DNA from 3 places in the Paenibacillus sp. sg306046 genome. Region 3 is predicted to be linked to each of the others. Evidence: riboswitches for the same ligand, from Rfam matches in the RefSeq annotation. Region 3 holds a riboswitch; each other region holds the start of a gene.

Region 1 (10,465 bases), on a different contig from region 3:
AATCCGACGGTGCCCGCCATCGCCACGGAAGCGCCGGCCAGCCCGACGCTGATCAAAAGCAGCAGCAGACGGACGCGCTCCAGCCGGGTTCCAAGTCCGACCGCAATCGCGTCGCCGAGCCGGATCACCTCAAGCTGTCTCGCCAGCAGCATGCATACCGGGAACAGCACAGCCAGCCACGGCAGCAGCGGCCATACATGCTCCCAGCTCCGGCCGTACACGCTGCCGCTCATCCGAAGCTTCAGCTGCCCTCCGGCTCCGACTGGTCCGGACAGCTCGCTGCCCTGCATCAGACGTACCAGCAGGAGCCAGTCGGTTCATTGGCGTTAAACGCCCATTTCCAGCAGCTTGTTCATCAGCTCATGAACCAGACCGAGCCTGCGGACGACAGCCAGAACGCCGGGATCGAACGTTCTCTGGACTACATCCACCTGCATTACGCCCGGAAAATCAGACTGGACATCTTGGCTGACCTGGCAGGGTTCAGCAATACCGGCTATTCCCGGGAATTTAAAAAAATACTTGGCGTATCGCCCGTTGAATATGTGAACCGTTACCGACTGCGCCAGGTCCAGCATATGCTGGCAAGCCAGGCTTATTCAGTCAAAGAAGTGGCGGCAGCGAATCGCCAGCCCGCAGGAGCAGCAGAATTTGCTGGCCGAAGCGATCACCAAGCTTGAGCAAGCCCGACCGGACCTGATTTTGTGCGATGAGCGGCACCATGGCTTTGAAGAGCAGCTGAGCCGGATCGCTCCCGTCTTTTTGATTCCTTCCCAGACGATGAACTGGCGGCTTGTCCACCAGAGGCTGGCCGAAGCTGTCGGCCGGGAACGGAAAGCGGAGCTGCACTTCCGCAGTCTGGACAACAGGCTCAGGCGCGCGCGAACGCTGCTGCAGCGCAGCTTCGGCAGCGAGACGGTCACCGTGATGCGGGTCGTCAACCGGCTGATCCGGATTCAAGGCTTGCGCAACCATCCGTTAAATGAATTGCTGTGCGAGCAGCTCGGGCTGCGGCCCGGCTATTATGTGCATCCGAGTTTGATGAATTTGGAGTTTTCGCCTGACCAATACCAGGACCTTGGAACCGATTATCTGTTTATTTTTGAGCCGGAAGCCGGAACGCCAAATGCTTCGGTATGGCGGCAGCTGCAAACAACGCCCGAATGGCACGCCAGCCTCGCGGTTTCCCGCAGCCGGACCCGGTTTACCTCCAACTGGGCGATGCTCAGCTGGTCCCCGCAGGGCAGAGCGCAGATCGTAAATGAGCTTCTCGCCTTGAGCGCCGTCGCCCGCTAAAGCAAGCACGGGCGGCGTGTTTGTCAGGCCGGTGCTATCGCCTTTCCTCAATGTAAAAAACACATGCTCCGGCACTGGCTCCGAAGCATGTGTTTTAGGTTAGCGGCCGAGCTGCTCGGCCAGCAGCATCAGCACAAGACCTTGCCCGTACAACGTCGGGTACTGCGCGATTTCCTGATAAGCCTCCACGGTCTCCATCACCGGCGTCCCGCCGGATACGCCGGTTACCTCTCCCGAGGGCAGCGCCTTCGTCAGCACCGCCGACAGCGCCCGATCAGCCGCCTCCAGACATCCCGGGTCCAGCATATTCAGCTTGACCGCCTTCAGGATGCCGCAGGCGATGCCTGCGCTGCCGGACGTTTCCGGGTAAAAGTCGGCCCGGTCCATCACCGTCGCCCACAGCCCATCCGCCTGCTGGAAGCGAATCAGCCCCTGCATCAGCCTTGTGTAGCGTGCTGTCACCGCAGCGGGAATCGGGGCAAGCTCCCCGACCATCATCGGCGTCGCAACCGCAATCCAGGCGTTGGCGCGCGTCCATCTTGCTCCGGACATAAAATGGCGCTCGCTGCAGTTCCAGCCGTGAAACAGCACCCCGGTGTCCGGGTCCTGCAGCAGCTCCAGGTGCAGCTCCAGCTGGCGCAGCGCCTCGGCGATATAAGTCGGGTCTCCCGTCAGCCGTCCCATCCGGGCCATAAACAGCCCCGCCATAAATACCGTATCGGCCCACACCTGCTCCGGAAAGCTCACGTCCTCCGTCACCGTGTGCTCCCATGCGCCCTCCCTTGTCCGTGGCGCCTCATGGATCATCCAATCCGCCACCCGCCTAGCCGTCTGCAGCAGCACAGGGTCCCCTGTATGACGGTACAGCTCAGGGAAAATGGCAAACGGCGCCATCGAGTTGATCACCTTGTTTGCTTCCGCCTGCTGCAAATGGTCCGTGGTCCATCGAATCAGCGTGTCCAGAATGTGCGGCTCCCCAAGCTGCTCGTAATAAGCCAGCATCGCAATGACGCCAACCCCCGGTACCCAATCCCAATGATGAATATCAAGTCCCCAGTTCCCCCGGTGATCGGCCAGCATATACGCGTACACCCGTTCGGCGGTTTGCCGCCATTGTTCATGCTCTGCGAGCTTGACCATTGCGTCGTCCTCCCTGGTTCAAAGGCTACACTATATGTATGAGCGGCGACGCGTTCAGATGAGTCGCAAATATACAACAACTTTTCCCACTCCTGTCATACGTTCAATGGCCTGTTCCTTGCGCCCGGTCGTTTTCGTTGCCCTCTGCTGCTTGTCCATTGCCAGTTGTCGCTTCGTTTAAGCAAGCTGCCAGCCGGGTAAACCTAAAATAAACCCGCCATCAGGCGGGTTCAGGCAGTCCTCCGGCTGCGAAAGCCGGGGACGGTGTATGTTTGTTCGAAAAGCAATCGTCATCCATTTCAAAAGGCCAGGCCGGACAATGTTCAGGGGGTCAGGCGCCGGCTGCAACCCGCTTGGCTCCCACATACCGTTTGCCCCAATAGCCGCCCGTCAAGCTGGCGAAGGAAACGCCCGCCGAGGACACGGAGGAAATAAACTGGCCGTTCCCTGCATAAATGCCGACGTGAAACACTTTGTTTTTTTCAGCGAAAAAGACCAGATCGCCTTCCTGCAGGTCCGTCACCGTTTGATCAAGATCCGCATACATGTCGGCAGAGGTACGGGGCAGCGAAACGCCCTTCTGTTGAAAAATGTAGCCGACAAATCCCGAGCAATCGAAGCCATTCAGCGTTTGTCCGCCATACACGTAAGGGGTGCCCACATATTGCGCAGCCGTTTGAATAAGCGACGGCGCCGGAGGGGCAGCCGCAGCCGGGGCTGGATTGGCTGACTTATACCAGGCTGGCGCATGGTAGTTGCCGTCTTCATTAATGATGGCGATCCGGTTGCTCGCATCCCACTGAACACGGTAGCCGAACGTTTCCGACACAAACCGCAGCGGCAGAAACACGCGCCCCTGCTCAAATCGGGCCGGCGTATCCATGGCTACCGGTTTGCCGTTGACGATCGCTTGCTTGTCTCCCGTTTGCAGCTGGATGGTTTGCTTGTCGCTCGTCAGCGTCACCTTGACCCGATCGGCCTCCTTGCTCCACTCCAGCTTGTAGCCGAGGTTTTCGACCAGCAGGCGCAGCGGAATTTGCAGCGTATTGGCCGTGTCAATAAACGGCTGCGCATCCGGAAAGTTAACCAGACTGTCATTGACCTGCACCTTGACTTCCGTTGAAGCGGCATGCGCCGACGTAGCGGCATAGCCGGAGACGAGCCCGGCAGCCGTCAGTGCGCATGAGAAAACAAGCGTTTTGTAAAAACGGTTCAAACGTATTCCTCCTGTAGCCTTCGAGGTTAGTTGACGGATTCGGAAGAGGTCGCTCCCTAGCTCGCTGGCGCAAGCATTCACCCCAAGTAAATCATCCCCCGTACCAGCCCTTCTGCTGAGCTGGATTCGGCCGTTTAATGTTGCTTGCTGTGCGGCAGCAAGGTTTGGACACAGAAATAAGCTCGATATGCAGCAGGCACATTGCCGCAGGCTCCCATTCAAGATCAGGAATTCCCACGCTTTCCCGCTTGCATACAGGGCTTATTCATGCAAGTCCCATTATAGAGGCCCGTACGGTAAAGTTCAACTAACCTGCGACCTATCCTGCAGGGCCCCCTTGTGCCGACAACCCTATCTCGTCTCGCGGTGCAAGGTCACACGTTTGAGGCGAGGGCAATACTTTTTAAGCTCCATCCGGCCTGGATGTGTTTTTTTGTTCTTGCTCGTCGTATAATTGCGGTCGCCCGTCTCGGTGCAAGCCAACGTCACAACAACTCTCATCTTGCATTCACCTCCCCCAGCTCCGCAACGGCTCCTGGGAACGGGTCTGCAAACCGGCTCCAAGGCTGCCCCAGCTCTTCGTCCGTCAGCAGCGCCGCATCCAGCGTTGCGGTAATCGCTTCTCGATCCATGCCGATCCCGATCAGCACCAGCTTGTTGATCCGATCCCCATATACCGGATGCCACGACTTCGCCAGCTCGGGGTCCTCCTGCAGCAGGCTCACCCGTTCCGCCTCCGGCAGCGCCGCAACCCAGTAGCCCGCCGGGCCAAATTGAATCGACGGTCCGGCCTGACTGAGGCTTTGTCCCATCTCGTTGCGGCTGGCGAGCCATGCCATCCCTTTGGCCCGGACGACCTCGGCGGGCCATTCCACCATCCAGCCCATCAGGCGCTGCGGATGAAACGGCTTGACCCGCTCGTAGACAAAGGAGGTGATCCCGTATTCCTCCGTTTCCGGCGTATGCTCCGGCTTCTCCAGCTCCTGCATCCAACCGGCCGATGCGCTCACGGCTTCAAAATCAAACAGCCCGGTGTTTAAAATGTCCGACGGCTGCACAACGCCCTGCTCAGCCCGGATCAGACGGGCGCGAGGCTGCAGCTTGCGCAGCACCGCCTCCAGCTCATCCAGCTCGTCCGCATCGACCTTGTCGCATTTATTCAGAATCAGGACGTCGCAAAATTCGATCTGATCAATCAGCAAGTCCACCACATCTCGCGTATCGTCCTCGCCGACCGCCTCGCCGCGCTCCAGCAGCGTTTCGCCGGAGGCATAGTCATGCCAGAACCGATACGCATCGACGACGGTCACCATCGTATCAAGCCGGCAATATTGGGACAGGTCAATGCCGCTCTCCTCATTCACATACGTAAAGGTTTGCGCAACCGGCAACGGCTCGCCAACTCCGGTCGATTCGATCAGCACATAATCAAAGCGGTCGGCTTTGGCCAGTCGCTCGACCTCGCGCAGCAAGTCCTCCCGCAGCGTACAGCAAATACAGCCGTTGGACATCTCGACAAGCGTTTCACTGGTGCGGGACAAGCCCCCTCCGTCGCGAATCAGCCCGGCATCTATATTCACCTCGCTCAAATCATTCACGATTACCGCTACCTTCAACCCGTCGCGGTTATGTAGCACGTGATTGAGAATTGTCGTCTTGCCCGCTCCCAGATAGCCGCTCAGCACCGTCACCGGAATTTGCTTTGTTGTCATCCTGTTGCTCAGCTCCAATTTGTAATTTTTACGAATAAATGTATTGTACAAACAAACGCCGGCTCTGTCAACCGGCAGGGGAAAAATCGGTATCGAGCGGTCGCGCTCCTTGCTACAAGCAAAAAGGCAGCCCTCAGGCTGCCCGCATACTCGATCCTCATTCGGTCTATACGTCACACCTGCATCGGCTAGACGCGGAAAAAATCGGACGGACTTTTGCCCGTCACCATCTTGAACACTTGGCTGAAATACGCGGCATTGCTAAAGCCGACCATCTCGCCGACCTCATACACCATATGCTGGCCGGACTGCAAATAAGCAATCGCCTTCTGGATGCGGAATTGATTGAGATAATGGACAAAGTTTTGTCCGGTCACCCGCTTGAACAGCTGGCTCAAATATTTCGGATGCACGTACAGCTCCTTGGCCAACGCTGCAAAGCTGATCTCTTCGTTGTAGTGCAGCTCCACATGCTGCTTCACATTGTCCACCAGCCGGTTGCCCTTGCGGCCCGACTGCTCCTGCTGCACGATCAGCAGCCATTCGCCTACCAGCTCGTTCATCCAGCGGACGAGGTCCTTGAGCGTGTACCACTGTTGAATTTCCCGCAAAAACTGCGACATGGTGCGCGGCGGAGCCTGCTGCGCCAGCCCGTCATGCCAGGCGAGCATCATGGAGCTGAAGAGGCCGACGCAGATCGTCTGGATATCGGCCAATGAGCCGCTAACCTCCGCCTCCAGCCGCGCGTGAATTTGCGCCCACTGTGCCTTGGCCTGATCGAGTGCTTTGCCGGACAAAGCTTCGTTCCATTCCTTGAGCAGCGGGGCATACTGGTCAAAGGTTGTATCCAGCCGCTCCAGCTCGCGGTACGGGTATACTTGGCCGGAGCCCTGGTATTCCGCCGCCTCCAGCGCCTTCCGGCTCTCCAGGTAGGAGTCGATCAGCTCATGCAGGCCATGCTTCACAGAGCCGATGCCGGCGAGCGCTTCAATTTTGAGCAGCGTGCTGATTTTCTCCGTCGCCAGCCGTCCGAGCTGCTCGCAGAACCGCGACAGCTTCTCCTCGCCGCCTGTTCCTCCCTCGGCGGACAACAGCAGCAGGACAAACACATTGTCGGAATAATCAATCACCCCGCCATGTACCGTCCCACCGCTCAGCTCCGCCTCCAGCAGCTCCCGAATCACATTGTCCGCCCCGAATCGCAGCAGCTGCCAATCCCGCTCCTCCAGCCGCGTCAGAAACGCCGGTCTTGCGATCCGCACGCTGACCGCCGCCGCCCGGCGCGGACGAGGCAGGCCGAGATACGCAAGCCGCTCGTCGTGAATCTCATGCGCCAAAAAGCGGGTCGTCAACAGCTCATGGAAAAACTTCTCGCGCAAATACGGCAGCAGCCTACCGATTTCCTGACGGTAATGCTCGTCCAGCCGCCGCTTCTGCTCTGCATGATCCAGCTCCTGCAGCAGTTCGGCAACCACGGACTCGATTTCGGATACGCTGGCCGGCTTGAGCAGAAAATGGTTGACGCCCCAGCGCATTGCCTGCCGCGCATTTTCGAATTCCTCGAAGCCGCTCAGGATCACAATCGGCAGCTCCAGGCTCTCCTGGCGAAGCGCCTCGACCAGCTCGATTCCGTTCATCTCAGGCATATAGACATCCGTCATAACCAGATCCGGCTTCAATTCCCGGTAGCGGGCCAGCGCCTCCAAGCCATTCGTCGCTGTGGCCGCAACCGTCAGCCCGAGCTTCGACCAGCCGATATGCTGGGACAAAGCCTGCAAAATATGCGCCTCATCGTCCACAAGCAAAATCGTTCTCATCCGTTTTCACCGTCCAGCCAACATTTTAGTTGCTCCTCCGTTTCGATCAGCGGCAGCCGCACGGTCACCTCGACGCCGCCCTCCTCGCGGTTTGCAAGCTGCAAGCCGTAAGCAGGTCCGCAGTACAGCCCGATGCGCTGATGCACATTGCGAATGCCGATACCGGTCGTCTGCTCCAGCTCCCAGCCCGGCGGCAGCCCGCGGCCGTTGTCGGTCAGACGCAGCTCCAGAAATCGCGTCTGGCCCTCCGTCTGCCGCTCCCGGATTTGAATGCCGAGCTGCAGCACTTGATCCGATTGCTCCGGCTTGCCGTGCATGACGGCATTTTCGATCAGCGGCTGCAAAATAATTTTCGGAATAAAGCAGCTGCGCACCTGAGGCTCGACCTGCTCGGTGCACAGGATTGAAAACGGCAGCCGCTCCTGCTGAATGCCGATATAGCAGCGGGCATGCTCCAGCTCGTCGCGCACGCGGATAAACAGCTTGCCTCCGCTTAGTCCGATCCGCAGCAGCTTGCCGAGCTGTGTAATCATCCGGCTAATGTCATGCGCCTGGTAATCCATCGCCCGCCAGTGAATCATGTCAAGCGTGTTGTACAGGAAATGCGGCTTGATCTGCGCTTCCAGCAGGCTCGTCTGCGCCTCGCGCTTCAGCTTGCTTTCCTTCTGCACGCTGTCCATCAGCTCCTTCAGCCTGGACACCATATGGTTGAAGCTGAAGGAAAGCTGCACGTATTCCTCTGTATACGAAGCGATCGCCTTCGCCTGAAAGTCGCCGCGCTCGACCCGCTTCATCTCCATCATCAGCCGCCGAAGCGGCTTGACGGTGCTCCGCACCAGCGCATAAGCAAGCAGCGCCGAGAGGATCAGCCCCAGTCCGCCGATTACCAGCACATACCAGCCAGCCCGCTCCGTCGAAGCGAGCAGCGCACGGGTCGGAATAATTTGCACGAGCCGCCACTGCACCGGATTCGGCTTGGAGAACACGACCAGATACGACTGGTCATCCTTGCGGAACAGCTCATAGCCGTCATCCAGCGTGTGCGAATGCCGGGTGAGCCAGTCGGCATCGAGCACCGGCTGCTCGCCCGCGCGATGCGGATCATTGACCTGAACGATCACTTTGCCGCCCGTATCGACGACCAGCACCTGGCCCTCCAGCACCATCGGCACATCCGCGAACTTGCGCAGCACGTCCTGCTGCGACATTCGGATGACCAGATAGCCGTTCGTCTCGCCGCGGCTGTTGAACATATGCTGGGCGTAGCCGATCAGCGAAGCCGAGGCATCGCCCTCACTCGCCGCAATCCACACGGAATCCGCCTGCTTGAGCGCAGCAAACCACGGCTCTCCGGCAATACGCGACACCGGATAGACGAGGTCCGTCGAGCTGTACGGCACATCATTAAACAGATCGGAATAAATCTCAATGGAGCCGATGCCGGTGTTGATCACCAGCATATGGTGCAGCATATCGGAGATTTCCCGGCGGCGCAGCAGCATTGCGTATTTTGTTTCCGCCTTGTCGCCAAGCCTGTCCGTAATGTCCTTATGACTGGCAACCGAATAGGCCGTGCTGGTCATCTGGGTCATAAAGTCAAAGCCGCGACGGGTGCTCTCGTTGAGCAGCGCCAGCCGCGCCTTGCTGATTTCCGTGAACGTCACATCCGAGAAGGAGCGGTAAGCAAGCCCGATGACGGCCAGCAGTACAAACAAATTCAGCCCGATAAAGCAGACCGCCATCAAGGTGGACAACCGACTGCGCTGCAGCAAGGATCGCAAGGAAGCCATAAGGGAGCCGGGATTGCGCATCACATCATCCTACTTCCGGTTTCAAGTACCCTGATCTTATCCTTTAATCCCGGACGTTGCAATGCCTTCCACAAAGTACTTCTGACACACGATGAAAATAATAAAGCAAGGGAGCAGCGACAGCACCGACATCGCAAACATCGGTCCCCAGTCGGATTGGGAGCTGGAATCCAGGAACAGCCGCAAGCCAAGCGGCACCGTAAATTTATCCGTATCGCTCAAATAAATGAGCTGGCTGAAAAAGTCGTCCCATGTCCACAGGAACGTAAAGATTGTGGTCGTGATCAGCGCAGGCAGCGCGAGCGGCACGATGACCCGCCAGAAAATTTGCACCGGGCCGCAGCCGTCAATTGTCGCCGCCTCATCCAGCTCCCGAGGCAAGCCGCGAATAAACTGCACCGTCAGAAAAATAAAAAAGGCGTCGGTGGCCAGCCACTTCGGAACGATCAGCGGCAAATACGTATTTACCCAACCAAGCTGGTTAAACAAAATGTATTGCGGAATCAGCGTCACATGATGCGGCAGCATAATCGTCAGCAGCATCAGTCCGAAGCCGATGGCTTTGAAGCGGAAGCTTAGGCGGGCGAACGCGTAGGCGGCCATGGAGCAGGAAATGACATTACCAAGCACGGCCCCCAGCGACACAATCAGCGAGTTGCCCAAAAAACGGGAAAACGGATTGCCTTGCACGCCCTCCCAGCCTCGCGCATAATTTTCCCATATCCATTGCTGCGGCCACAGCCCGATTTCCGAAAAAATTTGATTGGCCGGTTTGAAGGAGCTCGCGAGCATCCAAAGCACGGGGTATAGCATCACGAAGGCCAGCGCAATCGTAGTGAGGTGCTTGAGCCATTCCGTTTTTCTCGTCACAGTATCCATTGGTTATTTCCCCCCGTCTTCGTAATGCACCCAGGATTTGCTGGAACGGAATACCAGGAAGGTGAATAAGCCGATCAGCAGCACCAGCACCCAGGCCATCGCCGAAGCATAGCCCATTTGGAAAAATGCAAAGCCCTTCTTGTACAAATACAGCGAATACATCAAGGTCGAGTTCACAGGCCCGCCTGAGCCGTTGCTGATGACGAACGCCTGCGTAAACGATTGGAACGACGTAATAATTTGCATGACCAGATTAAAGAAAATGACGGGTGAAAGCACCGGAATCGTGATCATAAAAAACTGGCGAACTTTGCCTGCGCCGTCAACCGACGAGGCTTCATAATATTCCGACGGAATTTGCTTGAGTCCGGCCAGAAAAATAATCATTGACGAGCCGAACTGCCAGACGGACAGCAACACAATCGAATACAGCGCATACTTCGGATTGGCTACCCAGTCCGGGGCCTGAATGCCCACATACGCCAGCAGCTGGTTCAGCAAGCCGTCGCCGCCGAACATTTTGCGCCACAGCATCGCAATGGCGACGCTGCCGCCGAGCAGAGACGGGATGTAATACACGGTGCGGTAGATGCC
Region 2 (10,465 bases), on a different contig from region 3:
GCAGTTCATCCGGGTATGCATCCCGGCTTTCCACCGTTTCCCATTGACCGGACAAAGCCAGCTCCTCCGGAATGCCGATGGTCGAGATGTGGTGGAATCTGACGCCTGGCTTGGATTCGGCAAGCTCCAGCAGATGCAGCGTGCCTCTCACATTGGTTTGTTCGAATTGGCTCGCGCTGCCGAAATGCCTGACATCTGCCGCCGCATGGATGACAGCATCCGTCTCGCGCTGCAGCCGCTCCCAGTCGGCCTGTGCCAATGCAAGCTGCGGAGCCTCCAGATCGCCTTCCAGCACCTGCACCCGCTCATTCATTAACTCCAGCAAGCTGTCGCCGAAATACGCCTTCATCACGTTTTGCAGCCTTGTACCGGAGGACAGCCCTGGCTGCTTGCGGACCAGCACAATGACGCGTGCGCGGCTTTTTTTCAGCAGCTCGTACAGCAGATGCGCGCCCAGATAACCGGAAGCTCCCGTCAGCAGCACGCAATTAGGCTCTGCACCGGCGGCGTAATCGGCGCTTGTCCCCGGTATGCCTGGATATTCCTCAAGCATTTTCAGGAATTTGTCGCTCGTCTGCTCCGACGCAACCGGCTTGTCCTGGGCAAGCTGCTCAAGCTGTTCGAGCTGCTCCATCCGGGCAGCCAGCTGCTCCATCGTTTTTTCGTGAAACAAGTCCTGGATGGTCAGCTGGCGGCAATCGGGCTTCAGCAGCACCAGCACTTGCAGCAAATCCAGCGAATCCCCGCCAATCTGGAAAAAGTCGTCCGTAATATGCAGCTGCTTGCGGTTCAGGATGCGCTCCCAGGCTGCCGCAACCCGCTTCTGGGCGGCCGTATGCGGCTGCAATTCGGCGACAAACGGCGTCAGCTCTTCGCCCGACACAAGCTCGTAGGAAGCCAGCGTTTTACGCGCAACCTTGCCTGTCGGAGAAAGCGGCATCGCATCGAGCTGGGTCAGCCATTTCGGCACATAGTAGGCCGGCAGCTTCTCATGCAAAAACGTGCGGATCACGGCCCCGGACAGCAGCTCGCCGTCCTTGGACGTATAGTAGCCGACTAACGCCTGCTGACCGTTCTGCTCCTTGACCGCAATGACCGCCGTATCCTGCACATTCGGAAATTTGGACATTACATCTTCGATGGCGCCGATTTCAATACGGTGACCGCGAATTTTCACCTGCGAGTCGCGACGCGTCACGTATTCAATCGTGCCGTCTTCGAGCAGCTTCACAATATCTCCCGATTTATACACCAGCTTGCCCGGCTCGAAGGGACTCGGAATAAACGCCGAAGCCGTGCGCTCCGGCTGCCCGAGATATCCCTTGGCCAGCCCGACGCTGGCGATCAACAGCTCTCCGGGCACGTTCACCGGGCAAAGCTGCAGCTCGCGGTTCACGATGTAGACCTTGTAGTTGCCGTTCGGCTTTCCGATCGGGATATGGGTGCTTTTTTCCGGGAACGGCTTGGCGACGCGATGAAACGTCGTCCCGACCGTGCATTCCGTCGGCCCGTACAAGTTGTAGATGTCCGTGCGGTACTCGGATTTGTGCTGGAACGTCCGCACTTGCTCGCCATACAGCGCTTCGCCTGCAATCATGACGCTGCGCAGCCCGCTCAGCTTGCGGAAGCCTTCCTCCGACAGCCGAACGGCCATCTGATTGAAAAACACGGTAGGCACAGCCGGAATGACAGTCGCCTGCACCTGTTCGACGGCCAAGGCGAAGGCTTCGACCGAAACGCGCTCTTCGGCTGACAGCAGGTACAGATGCGCTCCGCAAAACAGCGCGCTTACGACTTCCCAGACGGAAGCGTCGAAGCTGAAGGAAGCAAACTGAGTCAACACGTCGCGCTCCGTTATTGCGAACTGATCGACGATAAATGCTCCCAGGTTGACCACTCCGTCATGCGCGAGCATCGTGCCCTTCGGGTTGCCCGTTGAGCCGGACGTGTAGATCACGTACGCCAGATCCTCAGGCTGCACCTCCACCTCCGGGTTATGCGCCGGATAGCCGCTCAGCTCGGTATCCGTGTCCACCGACAGGATGCGGATTTCCGTATCCGGGTTATCCGTAAGCGAGCGGGCCCGATCCAGGTACGCCGCTTTGGTCAGCATGTAGGCGATTTTCGTATCCTCCACAATATAGCGAATGCGGTCCTCCGGATATTCAGGGTCAAGCGGCACGTAGGCCCCTCCGGCTTTCATCACCCCAAGCAGGCATACAATCGTGTCCAGACTGCGCTCCATAAAGATGGTGACGAAATCGCCCTTGCGCAGCCCGCTGGCCAGCAGTCGATGCGCGATCCGGTTAGCTCGTTCATTCAACGCCCGGTACGTGTATAATTCCGCAGCGGCCGAAATGGCGGGACGTTCGGGAAATTCGCCCGCGGCCTGCTCAAACATCCGGTGAAACGTCATGCCCTGCGGGGAGTTGAAGGCCGTATCATTCAATTCGGCATACATGGCCTGTTCGCCGATTGACAAAATATCCATATTTCCAATGCTCAGCGTTTCATCCTGCAGGACAGCTGTAGCCAGCTTGAAAAAAGATTCGCTAAACCGCTGAATTCTTTTTTCTTGCAATAAAGAAGCATCGTACTCCAAGCGCAGCGCAAGCTCGCCGTCACCGCCGGTCAGCTCCCAGCCGAGCAGCTGGTTTCTTGCATCCGCCACCTTGCGGTTCAGGCTGAGGAAGGTTTCAGGTCTCCCGGCCCCCGCATTGGCAGACGGCTCCAGCAATTGTCGGCGTATAAGCTGCTTCACGTCACGGAAGGTTCGGGCTTCCTCCAATGAAACCTGCAGAGTTATCGCCGCATATTTATTCGTAGCTGTGCCGATTACAAACTCATGCTCTCCCGAATACCGGTAAAGTAATGAGATATAAGCGGTTAGTAAGACAAGTAATTGATCCTCTTCGGTCATGGCCTGATCGGACCACGTATCCACGAAGTCGGAAGGAAGCTTGATTTCGCTGTGAGCATACGTATAGGTTCTGAGGGAGCGATCAACATCCAAAGGAATCTGAAGCAGCGCCAGTTCTAGTTCTTCCCTGTTATCCGATTGTTTTGTCTCTAGGATCATATTACACCGATCTCACCTTTCAGAGTTTCTTCACTTTAAATTGCTTAATCAGCTCATGCAGTTCTTCAGCGGACGAAGACAGCACGTTGGAAGACTCGACGATCGTTTGCAGATGGTGCTTTTGCTCATCAATAGAGTGCGTAATTTCATTAGCGTTCGAAGCTGTTTTGCTTACGGCTACATTCAGCTCGTCCGCAGTCGCCGAAATTTCTTCAGCACCTGCCGAAATTTCCTGCGCAGCGCTGGAGACGTCCTGAATTTGCAGCGATACCTTTCTCGTGGAGGTCAAAATTTCGGAGAACAGCCTGCCCGTTTCTTCAGCCATAACCATGCCCTTCCCCACAACCTCTGTGCCATGGCTCATGGATTGCGCAACCTGATGAATTTCGGATTGCACCTCCTTGATCAACGCTGAAATCTGATCGGCGGACTGATGGGATTGCTCGGCCAGCTTGCGCACTTCGCCGGCAACGACTGAAAATCCGCGGCCATGCTCGCCGACGCGCGAAGCTTCAATGGCGGCATTCAAGGCAAGCATATTCGTTTGATTGGCAATACCGGTAATCAGACCGAGAATGTTGCCGATTTCTTGCGAGCGGCGATCCAGCAGGCCGACGGTTGCCGAAGTGTCCTTTACAAACTGGTCGATCACTTTCATTTGCTCAGCCATGTCTTGCACCGCCATATCTCCTTGCGACGATTTGCGCTCCACGTCGTTTGCTTCGTCGGCTACGCCAGAGGAGCTGTGGGCAATCGTCTGGATAACGCCGGAAATTTCGGAAATGGCCCGTGAGCTTTCCGTGCTGGAGCTTTCCTGGTGTTTGATGTTGTCGGCTATCATTTTGATATGCTCATTGATCGCTTCGGCATGCTGATTGTTTTCTTCCATCGTGGAGTAGAGGCTCTTCGCCGAATCGGCCACCTGGACAGACAGCTCCTGAACCTTCACAATGGTATTGTTCATCTTGCGGGTCATGATGTTAAACTTATCGTTGATAATCCCGAGGTCATCGCGCCCTGTCTTGATCTCCACGTCAAGATTGCCCGCACTCACCTGCTCGATTCCCCGAATCAGCTCCTTGATCGGCGAGAGCGTGCGTTTGACAATGTAGAACTGCACAAGCAGGATCAGCACAAGCGAACCGGCCAAAATCAACAACCCGTATGTAAGAAGCGTCTTGAGTCCATTTGGAACGGCAGAAGCATCCGCATCAACGGCAAAATAAGCAAAGATACGGCCACTGCTGTCCTTCAAAGGATAAGCAATCGTGACCCAGGTGCCGAGCGTGTCGTCATATACGGTGGAAAATTCGGAATTTTGCGAGGCCAGCATTTTGGTCACCGTATCAACGACGACCTGCGGCTGCTCGTACATATCGCCAATCCCCAAATTCCCCTCCTTCAACGGCTGCACCAGATGCGTCGGCACCGCCGTGATGGAGGTTTTGTTCCCGTCCTTCAGCTCCGTGCCGAAAATATAGGCTTGGGCAATCGTCGGATTGTACTTGCTCGCCGAATCCATCAAATCGCGCAGCTCGGCCTGCACAGGGCCGTCATAGCTTTTTTCCTGCATGGCTTTCTGTACCTTGCCAATGTCAATTTGCTTGAACCAGGCTGCGGTAACCGTTTCGATCTGGTTGTGAAGCTGCTTGATCAGTATCGACTTCTGAATAAAGTAGCTGGAGATAATCAGAAGCGCCCCAATCAGGACAATGTTGATCGATGAAAGCAGCAGATTTTTTGCATAAAACGACATACCGGTTTTCTTGTCCATGTTGATGCGGTTCCTCCAATATAAAATAGATTTTAAAGGGATCTAACGTGTTGCGAGTATCCTCCCCCTTTGCGGCCAAAACAAATGTCGCTGCACCGCCGTCAGTTTACATAATTCGACAAAGTTCAGGACATTTTTTCCATTATACCATAATTTACTTCGATGTCTTCACCAATAAATGGGACACGCGGTTTCCACATCTGGAAGCCCCCGGATAAATCGCAATCCGTCAGGGACAATCGTCCCCCTGAAGCTCGGAAATCCTCAACGAAAAAAACCGAAATTTCCGCGTTTTGACGCGGAGTTTCGGCTTTTTTAGGTCTAAAAACGTATAGGCGCAGTCCTGCTTTTCTCAATTTTGAACGTATTGTAAATTTTAACATGGAAACTTTTACGGGATGCTTCGCCTTGTGGATCATGTTACTATGAGGCAACCGCAACGAACGGCTCGCTTGGGCCAGTTCGGGCGGACAAAACTAAACGAAAGGCCGAAGCTTCTGTAAGAAGCGCGGGGAACCCACGATTCAGGGGTGAAGCCGCATCTGCGGCCGGGTGATTGCTCTTTGACCCGAACCCGTCAGCTAACCTCGCAGGCCAACATAAGGAGAGGATGGATGTAATGCGTTTCAAAAAAACCGTTTTGACAGGTGCGCTCGCCATTAGTGTCGTTGCTGGAGCAGGCTCTGCCTTTGCAGCGCCGACGACTGCTCCGATCGGACAGGATCTCATCGCGAACCGTCTTCAGCAAACGTACGGATTGTCGCTGAACGAGCTGCTTCAACACGTTCAAGGCGCTAACCTTCGCATAGTATGCCCGCAATTGCAAGGCAATTATCCGGGCCTGCAAGACTTGTATGGCGGCGGCTTCTTCGGGGGCTATACGCCTGCTCCGGTGACGCCGGGCTCTGACGCTGGAACGCCGGACAACGGCTCCGTTCCGGGCTCTGACGCCGGAACGCCGGACAGCGGCTCCGTTCCAGGCTCTGACGCTGGAACGCCGGACAACGGCTCCGTTCCAGGCTCTGACGCTGGAACGCCGGACAGCGGCTCCGTTCCGGGCTCTGACGCCGGAACGCCGGACAGCGGCTCTATTCCGGGCTCTGACGCCGGAACGCCGACGCCAGACACGGGAACGGCTCCGGGAACGCCGGCAGGAGGCACAGAAGCGCCGGCAGCGCCAAGCGCGCCGTCCGGTACAGACACGGCCTCTGCTTACGCTGAGCAAGTGGTGACAATCGTGAACGCCGAGCGGGCCAAAGCCGGCTTGTCGCCGCTGACGAGCGACCCGGCGCTTGCCAATATGGCGCTGGATAAAGCGAAGGATATGTACAGCCGCAATTATTTCGATCATACGTCGCCGACTTACGGCTCTCCATTTGATATGATGAAAACTTATGGCATTAACTATTCATACGCCGGCGAAAATATCGCCAAAGGACAACGTGATCCGCAAGAGGTTATGACTGCCTGGATGAACAGTGCAGGCCATCGGCAAAATATAATGAGCCCGAACTATACGAAAATCGGCGTTGCTTACTACAATGGCGTTTGGGTGCAGGAGTTTATTGCGAATTAAAGAAACGAAATCGGTTGATGCCTTAGTCTCATGAGCAAGCTCTAACACCCCTTTCCTCCGAACGAGTCGGAAGCCATGACGGCTTCCCCGTTCTGGAGTAAGGGGTGTTTGGCTATCTGTAACTTTTCGCTAAGCTTCGGAACCGGCAGCTTGACCGACGCGCGCTGCTTTCAATTCATACATATTAACAGTGGTGCTAATGACAAAGTCCGGAGGCGTGCGATCCTTCTGGTTGCGATGCCCCTCGATATGCTCCGGGCTTCGTTCCCAGTTTTTCCACGCTTCCTCCGATTCCCAGCGAATCATGACCAAAACCTCATCCATATCCTTGCTGCGTTTATTTACCATGACGCTAATATCGAGCAGGCCGGGCATCTTGTCCATCGCACCCGGCCGACTGAATCGCTCGATGATTGTATCGGCATGTCCCGGCTTCGCTTGAATCGTTCTCGTCTGAATCAGCATGCTAGAAGTCTCCTTTGCCTGGCTGGTATACTTGCATCCGTGTTTTCGCGGTTGCTTTTCTTGCGATAATCGAATTCTTCAGCTCCGCTGAAAACTTATACATTCGATTATCTTAAAATATACCTGCCGCAAGCAAAAAGCTGAATGGATTATCCGGCGGCGGCATAGACGATTTGACCGGCTGCCCTCCAGACACGGCTCCCTGCGAGATCAGCCACGAACGTCCGCGCTCCGTTTTCGTTAAGCGAAATCGTCCTCCGTCAGCTCCAAATTAATGGCGGCAGCCGCTCTGCTGCCCGCTGCGGCGGCAAGGATCAGCTGAGAAGGCATCACGTAAGCGGCATCCCCTGCGGCGTACAAGCCCGGAACCGTGCTTTTGCCCCACTCATCGGCGGCAATCCCGCCCAGCTTGTTCACTTCATACTGCAGCGACGCTTCAAAGGACGCATGCGGAAGCCATTCAGGAGCAACAAACCCGCCCGTTCGCTCAATGCGGGTCCCGTCAGCGAATTCCACCTGCCGCAATTTCCCTGCTTCGCCGATAAACGCGGCCACTTCCTGCTCGGTCACCTCGATCCGTCTCGCTTGCAGCAGCAGCTTCTGTTCCTCGCTCAGCACCGCCTGCCCGTTCGTGCAGATAACCAGATTTTGACTCCAGTTATAGAGCAGCTTCGTCAGATGGAATACACTCGGCTGTGTCGAGACAACGATCAGCGGCTGATCCCGAAGCTCCCATCCGTCGCAATAAGGGCAATTAAACAAGCTCGTTCCATAACATTCACGCAGACCCGGAATGTCCGGCAGCACCTCGCGGAGACCTGTCGCCACCAGCACCTTGCGCGCTTCAAGCCTTTCCCCGTCCCCCATACTCAGAGTAAAGGTATCGCCGCTCCGCTGAATATCCGCCGCCTTCCCCACCCGATGCTCCACGGACGGATACCGCAGCACTTCCTCGTAAGCGATACGCCGGAATTCGGATGGAGTTACGCCATCCCGGGTCAAAAAGCCGTGTGAAGCATGCGTCACTTTATTTCTCGGCTCGTTATTGTCCAGCAAGGCCACCTTCCTCCGGGCTCTCCCAAGCACAAGCGCCGCATTTAAACCGGCAGGTCCTCCACCAATAATGACACAATCATAGATCAACGTCAGTTCCTCCTTTAGTTCAATGCCCAAATAAAAGACTTAAAAGATTCTTTATATCTCTGATTATATAAAAAATAGCTGTGGCTTAGGGAGCCACGGTTATTTTTTTGGCAAGCTCAGATAGTTTTTGCCGCTCCAAATATTGCTCAAGCTCTTCTTCCGCCGACAGCATCACCTTCTGAATGAGGCATCCGTCCCCATGATCCAGCCCGCAATCAAATAAGGACGCCGTGCCTTCAATCGCATGAATAATATCGAGAAACGAAAGATTTTCCCAGTTCCGCTTTAACGTATACCCGCCGTTAGCCCCTGAAACCGATTCGATCATGCCGGCCTTGACGAGCTTGGTCAATATTTTGGATAAATACGTAGGGGAAACATTCTGCCGCTCCGCCAGCTGCTGCACGCCGACAGGCTTATTCGGACTAGCGGCCACGAGAAACAGCATCGTGTGCAGGGCGTAATTGGTCGCCTTCGAATATTTCATCCAACCATCCACCTCAATCAAGGATTTAACATGTCTATAATATACTTTATAATTCCCTGCTGTCAACTGCCACAAAGCCTGCCATCCGGCCCTGCCCGGGGCAACAAGTCCGACATACGTACGGGAACAAGCCGCTACAGCTTTCCCTGCAGCAGCTCGTCCATAATCTGATGCTGGCCTAGCGGCGACCAGCTCCGGCCGATCCAGTTCGACGCCAGCCGAACCCGGCGGCTAACGTCGAGCGGCGTCCCGCCGCAAGCCGCGCCCGGCTGCAGCCGTGTCAGCAGATCGGCCTCGTTCTCCGATTCCTCCCGATTATCGTACACATACAGATGATCCGAATCAAGCGTCGGCGCCTTGTCCAGCTCAAACTCCAGATAGGGAAGGTCCAGCGGCACCCGGTAGCTGGGCTTGAGCCCCAGCTCCGTGTACAGCAGCGTATTCATCGGATGCTGGACGATTCCCTGCACCCTGACCTTCCGGCTATACAGACGCAGGAAGCAAAAGGTTTCATCTGTGCAAGCCGAGTTAAGCAGCCCGCGCAGCTCCCGGATTCGGCGCTCCACCTGCCCGATATTATGGCCCGCCTCCTGCTCACGGCCTGCCAGCTCCGCCAATTTCCGATGAGTGGTCCGCCAATCGACCGTAAAGCCGAGCATCACGGTCGGCGCAATCTGCTTCAATTGCTCATAGATCGGCTGGTGCCGGCAATCGGCGACGATCAGGTCGGGTCGCGCCTGCTTCAGACTCTGCAGCTGCTGCCGAATCCAGGCAGCGCTGGCTTCCTCGATCCGGCAGCCGTCATCCCAACCGTTCATAACCGCTACTGGCTCCACACCCATCGAACGAAAGCAGTCCTCATAGCGGAAGCTTGACGCCACCGCAATGCGCAGCTCCTTCCGCTGCACGTACATACAAGGCGAAAGACCGGTTTCCCGCTTAAATACGCGGCTGAAGTAAAATTCGTTGCCGAAGCCGACCGATTGGGACACAGCCTTGATTGTGACCCGCCCTTCCTCCAGCAGCCGCTTGGCCTGATTCATGCGAATGGCATTCAAATAGTCCATGGGCGACACGCCCTTCGCCCGCTTAAAGCTGCGGGAATACGAAGTAGGCGTCAGACCCGCCAGGCTCGATAACGTCTCCAGCTTAATCCGCTCCTGGTAATGCGCATGCAAATAAGCGGTGCTGCGCTCCAGACCGTCCGCCTCCTGCAAGCTTTGCTGCAGCGCTTCAGGCCCGGACGCCCCGTCATGCAGCAGCGGCAGCAGCGCATCGAGCAGAAGCTGCGGCGCCTGCTGTGCGCCGGCGTTGCCTGCCTCGCCAGCCTGATGGAATTGCTCCAGCAACTCCATTATTTTCCCGGCGGCGCTTGCCTTCAGCAAACCTGGAGGCAGCCAGGCAAGAGCCTCGTTCGCCCCGCACGGGGAGCAGTCCCACCCTCCTCGCCGCTTATTGACGGTCAGCGTCCGGAGCGTCAGCATATAATATTCGACGCCGCTGGCTTCTGGCAGCAGCTCCACTTGCATCCATGCGCGCAAAAACAAAATCTGCTCCGGCTGCGCGGCAAGGACTTGGCCGTTCAGACGAAGCAGAGCTGTTCCCCGCGCGACAATCATAAGCATGTCGCAGGGAATGGTTCGGCGCAGCAAGGTTTGCCGCGAACGACATACCCGTTTGCGGAACGAAGATAAGCATAGAAAGGAATAAAAGGAAGCACGGTAAGACGGCATGATGGCTCACCTTCATTGAGAATTATTATCATCAACTCCAGTATAGCCTGTTCTCGCGTCTAGTGAAAGACCGTCAGCACATTTTCAGCCGGAATACGCTCGCTTGCCTTGGGCACGACCTGCGGATAGCCGATATGAAGCGCGCCAACAATTTTTTCCCCCGGCTGCACCCCCATGGATGCGCGAAACTCGGGACTATAATTGTAAT
Region 3 (10,465 bases):
ACGGTGGCCTTTCTCAGCCGCATCAAGCTGAATACGCTGGCGGTATCGCTCATTTCCTTTGTACTTATTTTATTTCTGTTTTATTATGTGTCCCACCGGCTCGCCAATCCATATGAACGGGCATTGCTGATGAACCAGCAGCTGGAGCGCAAGGTGCAGGAGCGGACGCAGGAGCTGGCCGACCGCAATGAAAAGCTGACCGACAGCATTGATTACGCCAAGCGTATTCAGGAATCGCTGCTGTTTCGTCCGCAGGAGTGGAATCAGGCTGCACGAGAGCATGTGCTGCTTTACAAGCCGCGAGACGGAGTCGGCGGTGATTTCCACTGGGCGAAGCCGCTGCAGGGCGGTACGCTGATCGCGATCGGGGATTGTACCGGCCACGGAGTGCCCGGCGCGCTGATGACGATGCTGGCGATTACGCTGCTGGACCGGGTCGCTGAGGAAGGATATGCCGACGAGCCTGCGCGTGTGCTGGGTAAGCTGAACCGTCTGGTCAAGCAGACGCTGCAGCAGACGGAGTCTGCCGGGCCGACGGATGACGGGCTTGATATCGGGCTTTGTTATGTGAGCGAGGACCAGTCGATTTTGCGGTTTGCCGGCGCCAAGTGCTCGCTGTATATCCGGGATGCGGAGCAGTTCCGTCTGCTGGAGGGCGGCCGGAAAAGCATCGGTTACCGGCGCACGCCGATGGAGTTTCCGTTCGAGTCGCATGAGCTGCGCCTGCTGCCAGGCACGGTCTGCTATATGGCGACGGACGGCTTCTTCGATCAGAGCGGCGGGGAAAAGGGGCATGCTTTCGGCAAGCGCCGGTTTGCAGAGCTGCTGGAGCGGCACCGGCATATCCCGCTGCGTGAGCAGGCCGGGGTATTCTGGGAGGAGCTGGAGCAATACCGGGGCGAGGAAGCGCAGCGCGACGATATTACGCTGCTGGCATTCCAGGCCTCCTGACTCCGGGAGGAGTGGCGGAAGAGAAGCAGGGCAGGCCGGTTATGGCCGGCAGGCAGTGCTGCCTGAATGACCAAAGCCTTCGAAGCGTGCAGTGTGCACGGCGTTCGAAGGCTTCTTCGATGTGTTAAAGCGAGCGGCTCATGCCCAGCGGGCGCGCTGCCGCCGCAGTCGATCCGAGGCGGCAAGGTGGCAGGCCCGCCGCCGTCAGCCCTTAAACATGTAGCCGGAGCCGCGAATGTTCATCAGATACGTCGGATGGGCCGGGTCCGGCTCGATTTTTTTGCGGATGCTGCTGATGTGCACGAAAATCGTGCGGGTATCGCCGGCGCTGTCGCTGCCCCATACGTCGCGGTACAGCTGCTCGGGCGCAAATACCTGATTCGGGTGAGCCGCCAAATAGACGAGCAGCTGCATCTCCTTGGCCGTCAGCAGCGAGACGGCTTCCCCTGAACGAACCCGCAGGTTCGGGGGATCAATTTCCAGACTGCTGATCTGAATCATCTCGGAAGCGGGTGCCGTGCTGCGTGCCTCCGGCCGGGGACGCCCGAGCGGCACCCGACGCAGGTTCGCCTGAATGCGCGCAACGACGACCGCCGGATCGAACGGCTTCTCGATGTAGTCGTCGCCGCCCAGCTCCAGCCCCCGCACGATGTCGCCCGAGGAGGTGTTGCAGCTGATAAACACAATCGGCACTTTCGACATGCTGCGAATTCGCTTGCACAGCTCGTAGCCGTCCAGGTCGGGCAGCACGATATCGAGCAGTGCGAGATCGGGAGCCTCCCGTTCGAAGCATGCCAGTCCATCGGTAGCGTTGCTGGCCTCGATCACGGTGAAGCCTTGCGGCTCGAGGTAAAGCTTGAGCAGATCCCGGATGTCATCCGTATCTTCGACAATCAATATTTTTTCCTTGACCATGAAGAACTCCTTCATCTGATAGTGTGAATCCGGCAGAGCGAAGGCGGGTCCGGCGGCATCAGCTAGCTGGGGTCAAACTTGTAGCCTACGCCGCGAATGTTGTGAATATAAACGGGACGGCCCGCGGAAGGTTCAAGCTTCTTGCGCAGATTGCTGAGATGGACGATAACCGTCCGGGTGTTGCCATGGCTCTCCATGCCCCACACAGCGGTATACAGCTCCTCCAGCGTAAATACGGTGCCGGCATGCCGAGCCAAATACACAAGCAGCTGAAACTCCTTGGTGACCAATGCGACGGGCGACCCGCGCAGCAGTACATGAAAACGGAGAATGTCGATCTCCAGCCCATCCCAGCTAAGCACTTCCTCTCTGGATGAAGCCGGCGTCGGCAGCTCCCACTTGCGGTCTCTGCGGAACACCCCCGACCGGCGCAAATTTGCCTGCACCCGCGCGACGACGACGTTGGGGTCGAAGGGCTTGACGATATAATCGTCCGCCCCGAGCTCCAACCCGCGTATAATTTCCGCCGACTCCTGCTGTTCGCTCAGCAGCACGATCGGGACGTTGGAATACGTCCGGAGCTGCTCGCATAATGCCAGCCCGTCGCTCAGCGGCGGGACTATACTCAATAGAACCAGATCAGGCTCGACTAGGTCGAATTGCTCGTGAGCATCATCGGCACCGGACAAGGGGTGAACCTCGAAGCCGCTTTCCGTCAAATAAGTGAGCAAAATAGTTCGGGCTGCCGGGTCCTCCTCGACAATGAGGATTTTATGGTGCTTCACGGCGATTAACTCCTTTCCCTGGCGTGCAGGCCTCTTGAGAGACCCGGAGCGGGAATCGGGAGGCGAAATCAGGATGAAGTTCAAGCATCCTTTAAAGTAATTGATCTCAATTTGAAACCGTTCTTGATACAAGTACGTTATACTTTTAAGTATATCATAGTTCTGGAAGTTTGCGATTGTCTATGCAGCCTATTCGGGCAGAGAGGGGAGGGGGCTGGATATGGCTAAAGTACTAGTTGTAGATGATGCCGCGTTTATGCGGGCGATTATTGGCGGGATGCTGCGGGATCTCGGACATGAAATCGTAGGCGAGGCGGAGAACGGATTGGTCGCCTTGCAGAAATATTCGCAGCTCAAGCCGGACTTCGTCACCCTGGACATTACGATGCCGGAGATGGATGGGGTAGAGGCGCTGCGTAATATCATGAGACAGGACCGCGATGCCAAGGTGTTGATGTGCTCGGCCATGGGACAGCAGAACATGGTGATTGAGGCAATTCGGCTGGGGGCCAAAGATTTTCTGGTCAAGCCGGTCCAGAAGGAACGTGTGGTCAGCACGCTGAAGCGATTGCTTGGTTAAGAAAGGTCCCATTCACTTGTCAGACGGCAAGCGGAGAGGCCTTCTTTTTTTATCCGGAAGTGTTGCCTGCCGGCGCAGGGGTTGCTGGTTAGCAGCGGCAGCGCCTAAATAAACGAAGCCTTCCGGCCGATAAACGTATCAGGATGGGTCTACGGTCCTAATTCATTGCATTAATTTTGCCGCATGTGGCAGCGTCGCAGGCTCCCGGCGGGAGTCTGGAGGCTAGGGCAGCTTAGAGGAGGAGCACCATGCAGGCCGGCTTTAGATTGAAGCTGATGATTTTGATGGGGGTGTTCAGCATACTGCTGACGCTTACGATATCGCTTGTTAACCGGGAGCGCTGGCAGGATCATCTGACCGAAAGCTATATGGGGAAAACGCAATTGGTTGAAGATATGATCGTCACTGCGATCACCGACGCGGACAAGGCGTTTGCGCTGCTGGGACAAAGCCTGGACAACCAGATGCAGGCGTACTCGGAGCTGCTGCTGAATCAATACGCGGAGCAGCCCGATGTGAGCAAGTGGGACTATGCGGCCCTCAAGCAAACCTTTCAGGGGATGGACGTGTATGTGCTGGATCAAACCCAGACCGTCGTGTACAGCAGCTTTCCTCCGGATATCGGATTAAGCTTCCGCAAGCAGGATGGCTCGCTGGGCGTATTTGCTTCCTTGCTCCGCGACAGACTGAACGGCAGCAGGTTCGTGGCTGAAGGCATTGACCAGGAAACCAACACAGGCAAGCTGCGCAAATACAGCTATATGCCGACGCCCGATCACAAGTATTTGCTGGAGCTCGGCGTGTACGTGGAGCAGCATCCTGTGTTGCAACAGTTTGATTTTCTGAAAATCAGTGATCAGTTGGAGGAAGCTTATCCATTCGTCAGCCGGGTGACGGTGTACACAACGACGGGCAAGTCGTTCGGCAAAATAGGCGCGGACGGCAAATCGCAGCGGGTGGCGGCCGACAACCTCATTTATTTCGAGCGGTCGCTGGCTGAACGGCAGATTCAGCAAGTGCGGAGGGAGCAGGACGGAGTTCCGCTGCATTACCGGTATGTGCCCTATCAGGTGCGTACGGGGGGCGATCAGGTCAAGTTTACGGATCAGCGAGTGATTGAGATTGTCTACGATGAGACGGAGCTTCGGGAAATCCTGGAGCATAACAATGAAATTTTCCTGCTGCAATTTCTGGCGACCATTTGCGTATCGCTGGCGATTTCCTATTTTATTTCAAGGCTGGTGGCGAAGCCGCTGTATTTGGCTTCCCATGATGTGCTGACGGGCTTGTCCAACCGTCCGATGTTCGAAAATGCGCTCCAGCTCGGCATCCGCAAGTGCCAGCGAAAAGGCTCCAGGCTGGCGCTGCTGCTGATTGATCTGGATCATTTCAAGCATATCAACGATACGTTCGGACATGATGCGGGCGACCGCTTTCTGTGGGAGGTTGGCAGCCGCATCCGCTCGGTCGTGCAGCAGACGGCGGATGTGAAGGCTCGCCTTGGCGGCGACGAGTTTGCGGTCGTGCTGCATGCCGCCGCCGATGAATTGGCGGCTTTATCCGTCGCCCGGCAAATTCTCCGCGAGCTGGAGCGTCCGATTCGGATGAAGGGGACGGATCAGGATTTCTACACGACCGCTTCCATCGGCATAGCGCTTGCGCCGGATCAGGCTCTTGATGCGGAAGGGCTGTACAAGTGTGCGGATCTGGCGTTGTACGAGGCGAAGCGCAGCGGGAAAAACACGGCCAGCGTCTACAACGAGACGCTGCGGACGACGGCGGCGGGATAATCCCTCCGGCCGTCTTTTTGCGCTGCTCCGATAACGCATCCGATAACGCCTCCGATGACGGAATGAATCGGCTTGCTTGCAGACCGCCCGCTCAGGCTTGCAAGGTCTTACTCCGGCTTCGGAGCGGAGCGGGACCCGAGAATATGCTTGTAGGTGTCAATGGCCTGCGCGCGCGACCGCTTCAGATCGACGATCGCTTCCGGAAGCGGCCGATGAATGTCGGCGTCAGTCAGCCCGGCCAGCCGGGGCAGCCAGCGGCGAATGTACGCGCCGGACGGGTCATGCGTTTGCGATTGCGTGACCGGGTTCATCACCCGGAAATACGGAGCTGCATCGAAGCCCAGCGAGGCGCACCACAGCCAGCCGCCCCGGTTCAGTACATGGTCGTAATCGCTGAGCTTGCGGCGAAAATACCGTTCGCCCAGCGGGAACGGACAGCCCAGGTTTTTCGTCAGAAACATCGCGGTAATCATGCGGAGCCGATTGGGCATCCAGCCTGTTTCGTTCAGCTCGGTCATCGCCGCATCAATAATCGGAATGCCGGTGCGCGCCTCCGCCCAGGCTTGAAGATGCGTCTCGCTGAGCGGCGACAGGTCGAACACCTGCTCATAACGGAAGAAGTCCGGGTCCAGCCGCGACTGGTACAGGTAAAAGTCGCGCCAGGCAAGCTGCCGCAGCCAAGGCTCTATGCCCAGCGGAGCTTGCAGCAGCTGTTCGTATACGTCGCGGATGGATAGCGAGCCGACGTTCAGATGGCGGCTGATCCGGCTTGTGTCTGCACGCGCAAACCGGTCCCGCCCGTCCGCGTAGCCGGCCAGCTTTTCTTCCAGGAACGGCTCCAGCGCCTGCTGCGGTTCGAGCTGCCCGCCGGCCAGCCAAGGATCGCCTGCGTTGATCAAAGGCTCCAGCTCAGGAGGCAGCCGGAAGTCGGCTGCAACGTCTTCGGCGAGTGCGGCGGTGCGCAGCTCCCGGATCGTGTGCGGGGAGGAGGGCCGGAAGCGTTCGCTCACATAGGTACTCCAGCGCCGATAAAACGGGGTGAACACCTTGTAGGGCTCCTCGCGCCCCGTCCATTGTACGAAGTCGCGCAGATCGGCGAGCGAAGCTTCGTCATAGGCCGTTACCGGAACACCGTGCAGCTCGGCAGCTTGCCGCAGTAGACGGTCGCGGGCCCGGGCGTACGGGGTGTAGTCGCCGTGGAGGACAACCTCGCGGATCGGATGTGCCGCCAGCACACGGCTGAGCACCGCCTGCGGCTCGCCGTAAAGCAGATGAAGCTGTGCGCCGTGCTCGGCGTAGAGGCGCTGCAGGCGTCCGGCATGGGCGAGAAAGTTCCGACCGCTATGCTCGGCCTCCCGACCGTTGCGGAGCAGAAACGGGTCGAGAATAAGCAGATGCAAGCTCGGCAGGCGGGAAGCGCGGATGGCGTCCAGCGCGGGCAGGTCATGGATGCGGAGATCCTTGCGGTGGATGAATAAGATCATGGCAGCGAGTCCTTTCCCTGGCTGTATGGCGCCCGCATCGCAGGCTGTACAAAGAAAAACCCCGGCTGCGGACCGGCGAATCCCATTCGGAAAACGAACGAAATCAGCGGAGCAGGCCGAGGTTTTTCAATGGCTTAAAAGTTGAACGAGCAGCAGGTTACTTCTGTGTGTCAGACATCACTTGATTAAACATGTCCTCTGTGAGGACGCGCCGTGCAGTGACATAACGCTTGGCGTAATATTTGTCGGAGAGCTTCGTAATGACAACGCCGTCATCACTGGCGGAATGGTAAAACTTTCCATCCCCTACATATACGCCAACATGGGAAATTCCTTTGCCGTCGGTGTTGAAAAATACGAGATCGCCTGCGCGCAGGTCGCTTTTCTCAACCTTGGAGCCTTCCTGGGCTTGCGCCTTGGAGGAGTGCGGCAGATCAAGGCCGAGCTTGTCAAACACCCACGCCGTGTAGCCGGAGCAGTCGAAGCCGTTCAGCGTAGTGCCCGCCGCTTTGTACGGGGTGCCCAAGCCTTCGTTAACCGCTGCGCTTAGTGGGGTTTCAGCAGCTGCGCTGCCTAGCGAGATACTGAAAAATAAAACGGTAGAGCAAACAAAACCGACCAGCTTCTTCAAAGAATTTTCCCCTTCCGGTGCCTACGAGGTTAGCTGAAGGGTTCGGTTGAAGGTTCCCTATGATCACTCTTATGCGAGATCAATTCACCCAGAAATGGTTCCCCCGTTTTCTAAGACAGAAATTCGGCAATATTTTCTTGTTTGGCTGTGCTGAAGTACAAGTATTCGAGTTTAAGCGACGAACTCCTTCTTTGTCACGAAATTGTCACATTTATCTCGATTAAAGTGAAACCTTGGCGGGTAAAGCTGGATGTCGCCGCGGAGCGGATTGCTGGTTCCTAATTTGAAAAAATTGGAATAAGGGGCGCTGGCAGGTTTTGTCCAAATTCATCGAAACAGGCGCGGGACCGGGGAGCGATACAGCTTGCCGGTAGGAATAACCGGTAGGAAATAGTAGGATTTGACTTTCCTCCGCACACAAACTACAATTTGTAGTGTGAGGTGCGGGAGCCATGAGAATTCAAAACTTCAAGTTCTACGAGAAAGGTCTCAACCGGTTTTTCGGTCCGCTCGAGGCTAAGGTGCTGGACATTTTGTGGGCACAGCCGGGATTGTCGATCAAGGAAGTGCAGCAACGGCTTGGACGCCTGGACGAACCGCTGAGCTTCAATACCGTCATGACGGTTATGAACCGGCTGGTTGACAAGGGACTGCTGAGCAAGAAGCCGGAGGGTCGTTCGTCGGTATACGAGCCGCTCGATTCGAAGGAGCACTTTCTGGAGAAGCAGTCGAAAGAAATTACACATGGGCTGCTGGAGGACTTTGGCCCGCTTGTCGTCAATCATATGCTGGATGCGCTGGAAGAAGCGGACCCTGCGATGATCGAGAAGCTGGAGCAGAAAGTAAAAGCGCTGAAAAAGGAACGATAGGTCATGTGGAAAAACCGCTCCAAAATTCTGTTTGCAATACCGATGCTCGTTGCACTGCTGGTATGGACGCAGATGGGGCTGTACGCGGCTCACAAGGCGTTGGGCTGGTCGCTCGAGTTTAACATCTTCATACTGTGCAGCCAGCTTCTCAGCGCAATGGGCTTCGATTCGATCAGACCGATCCTGAGCGCTATGGTGCTGTACACGCTGCTTGTCAGTCTCTGGCTGGTCGGCAACCAGGCTCAAGCTTTCCGCCGCGCGCTGCAGTGGATCGAGGAGCGGCAGCACGGGCCGCTAACGGCCGAGCTTCGGGCACGCTTTCCGGAGGACAGCCATTCGCTGGTCGTGATTTCCGCTGCGGAGCCGATTGCGCTCACGCTGGGATTGCTGAAGCCGCGAATTGTGTTTTCAACCGGTCTGCTGGAGCTGCTGGATTCGGACGAGCTGGAAGCCGTGTATTACCACGAACGTTCTCACCGCCGTCATCGCGATCCGTTGAAGACATTCTCCCTTCACATAGTCAGTCAGGTCATGTGGTATATCCCGATTTTGAACTGGTGCAGCAGCCAGTATAAAATCGCTCGCGAGCTCGTGGCCGATCATGAGGCGATGACAGCTACTGGCACAGCAGCCAATATCGGAAGCGCGTTGCTCAAGCTGCTGAAAAAAAAGAAACGGCCGCTTGACGTACAATTTGCGTACGTGTCGTTTGCCGATACTTCCATTCATTACAGAATCAATAATATTGTAGACCCGGAGGCATCCGCCTCACAGACATGGCCCGTGAAGCTGATGATGATTTCATTGCCGGTCGTGCTGATAAAATCGGGCGTATTTTTTCTATCGCTGCTTTAATTTTTTTTATAAATTGACACTACACTGTGTAGTGCGAATTCGAGGAGGAGTTCAGGATGAATACAAAAAAATTGGCAATTGCGGCAGCAGCTGTAGTACTTTTGGCGGGAGGCGGTTACTGGGCCTATGATTACTACGCAGGCAACCACATCGAGGTCAAAGATGTCATGTCTTCCGCACCGGCGGCAGCATCGACAGGATCAACAGGTACGACAGGAGCGGCGGGAGCCGGAGCAGCGTCGACCCCGACGCTTCAGGCAAACGCCATTAACGGCAATTGGAAGGTAATTCCGACCTCTGAAGTATACTTCTCGGTTACGACCTCGAAGGAAACGGTTAACTTTGTCGTGACGCCGGTGCAAGGCTCCTGGCAGCTCGACACGAACTCGCCGGCCCAATCCAAGGCCGAAGGGAAAATCGAAGTGGCCAAGCTCAGCTCCGGCAACGGACAGCGTGACAATCATGTCCGCGCGTCGGATTTCCTGGATACGGAAAAATACCCGGAAGCCAGCTTTACTGTAGCTTCGTTCGGAGAATTGCCTAAGGAGTGGAAAGAAGGCACGAAGGTGCCGGTAGAGCTGAAAGGCACCTTGAAGGTGAAGGACAAAACAAAAGACGTTGTGTTTACAAGCGAGGCAATGTATGACCAGGGGCAGCTGAAGCTGCAGGGCAGCACCAAGGTTACCTTTGACGATTTCGGCTTGAAAAATCCGCACACCGTCACGCTCGCTACGCAAAATGAACTGGAGGTCCAGCTGCGCCTCGTCATGGAGAAAGCTTAAGGCTGCTTGTCATAACCAATTCCGGGGTTAACCGGCGCCTTAAAGTTAACCCCGTTAAAATAGAGAAGACGCCCTTTCCCGGCTTGCAAGCGGGATCGGGCGTCTTTTTGTTGCCGGTGGCATACTGCTTCTTTCATCAAGTTCAGTTCAGCATGCTACGCCTTCTCGGTCCATAGCGCATATTGCGTGCCGATCAACCACAGCTTGAACAACATTTGGGCCAATCTGTACGCCTGAATGCCCGCCAGCGCGAGGAAGCCGGCCCACAGAAAAGCGGCTGCCGTTACAGCGGCGGTAGCGACCGCGGTCACGATCAGGATGAACGAGGCCGCAGCCGCAATTGCGGGCAGGTGGCGAAGCGCAAACAAGGCGCTGAACAGCAAGGACCGTCCGCTTGTGCGTCCAATCTGCAAATGCATGAAAAACAGCTGGACGCCAAACGCATACAGCGCATACGCTGCGAGCGCCGGAAGCAGCGCCTGGCCCAGCTCTGCATAGGACGGCTGCTTGGACAGCTGCGCCCATAAACGGGGAGCCAGCCAGATGAGCGGCGCGAGCGTCAGCACGAGCTGCATCATATAATAGCCGAGAAAGGGCAGCGTAAGGCGGCGGATGCCCTCGACAAACCGGTAGCCGGCATTCATCTGCGTATGATGGAGAGAATAATAGACGCCGGCATTCAGCAGGGGGTGAAGCAGGGCGCGCAGAGCGAATAGCGCCGCGCCCCACCAGAGCAGCGGCTGCAATACATCCGTTTTCATCAGCTGGAACTGGCCTTCGATCCAGAAAAGCTGAACAGCTTCCTGCGACAGCTCGCTCGGGT

The links. Region 3 has a riboswitch for cyclic di-AMP ahead of AC6ROY_RS15385 (C40 family peptidase). Riboswitches for the same ligand answer to the same signal wherever they lie in the genome.
Region 1: another riboswitch for cyclic di-AMP. It lies ahead of AC6ROY_RS02470 (C40 family peptidase); the one in region 3 lies ahead of AC6ROY_RS15385 (C40 family peptidase).
Region 2: another riboswitch for cyclic di-AMP. It lies ahead of AC6ROY_RS12130 (CAP domain-containing protein); the one in region 3 lies ahead of AC6ROY_RS15385 (C40 family peptidase).

Annotation. Positions count from the first base shown of each region.
Region 1 is NZ_JCAMRT010000002.1:97,934-108,398, reverse strand. Features, by position in the region: gene AC6ROY_RS02490 (FecCD family ABC transporter permease) at 1-233, opposite strand, end outside; gene AC6ROY_RS02485 (helix-turn-helix domain-containing protein) at 198-680, shown strand; gene AC6ROY_RS02480 (ABC transporter substrate-binding protein) at 652-1,296, shown strand; gene AC6ROY_RS02475 (glycoside hydrolase family 88/105 protein) at 1,396-2,436, opposite strand; gene AC6ROY_RS02470 (C40 family peptidase) at 2,768-3,652, opposite strand; cyclic di-AMP (ydaO/yuaA leader) riboswitch at 3,653-3,794, opposite strand; gene rpmG (50S ribosomal protein L33) at 4,004-4,153, opposite strand; gene AC6ROY_RS02460 (GTP-binding protein) at 4,150-5,364, opposite strand; gene AC6ROY_RS02455 (response regulator) at 5,553-7,181, opposite strand; gene AC6ROY_RS02450 (cache domain-containing sensor histidine kinase) at 7,178-8,992, opposite strand; gene AC6ROY_RS02445 (carbohydrate ABC transporter permease) at 9,029-9,871, opposite strand; gene AC6ROY_RS02440 (carbohydrate ABC transporter permease) at 9,875-10,465, opposite strand, start outside.
Region 2 is NZ_JCAMRT010000010.1:22,811-33,275, reverse strand. Features, by position in the region: gene AC6ROY_RS12140 (non-ribosomal peptide synthetase family protein) at 1-3,079, opposite strand, end outside; gene AC6ROY_RS12135 (methyl-accepting chemotaxis protein) at 3,099-4,853, opposite strand; cyclic di-AMP (ydaO/yuaA leader) riboswitch at 5,330-5,464, shown strand; gene AC6ROY_RS12130 (CAP domain-containing protein) at 5,473-6,429, shown strand; gene AC6ROY_RS12125 (antibiotic biosynthesis monooxygenase) at 6,559-6,894, opposite strand; gene AC6ROY_RS12120 (NAD(P)/FAD-dependent oxidoreductase) at 7,135-8,037, opposite strand; gene AC6ROY_RS12115 (Rrf2 family transcriptional regulator) at 8,123-8,524, opposite strand; gene AC6ROY_RS12110 (helix-turn-helix domain-containing protein) at 8,659-10,257, opposite strand; gene AC6ROY_RS12105 (nitroreductase family protein) at 10,317-10,465, opposite strand, start outside.
Region 3 is NZ_JCAMRT010000014.1:24,604-35,068, reverse strand. Features, by position in the region: gene AC6ROY_RS15415 (SpoIIE family protein phosphatase) at 1-951, shown strand, start outside; gene AC6ROY_RS15410 (response regulator transcription factor) at 1,156-1,866, opposite strand; gene AC6ROY_RS15405 (response regulator transcription factor) at 1,929-2,651, opposite strand; gene AC6ROY_RS15400 (response regulator) at 2,872-3,231, shown strand; gene AC6ROY_RS15395 (diguanylate cyclase domain-containing protein) at 3,480-5,021, shown strand; gene AC6ROY_RS15390 (cryptochrome/photolyase family protein) at 5,129-6,505, opposite strand; gene AC6ROY_RS15385 (C40 family peptidase) at 6,663-7,136, opposite strand; cyclic di-AMP (ydaO/yuaA leader) riboswitch at 7,140-7,275, opposite strand; gene AC6ROY_RS15380 (BlaI/MecI/CopY family transcriptional regulator) at 7,589-8,005, shown strand; gene AC6ROY_RS15375 (M56 family metallopeptidase) at 8,009-8,860, shown strand; gene AC6ROY_RS15370 (YceI family protein) at 8,917-9,642, shown strand; gene AC6ROY_RS15365 (hypothetical protein) at 9,798-10,465, opposite strand, start outside.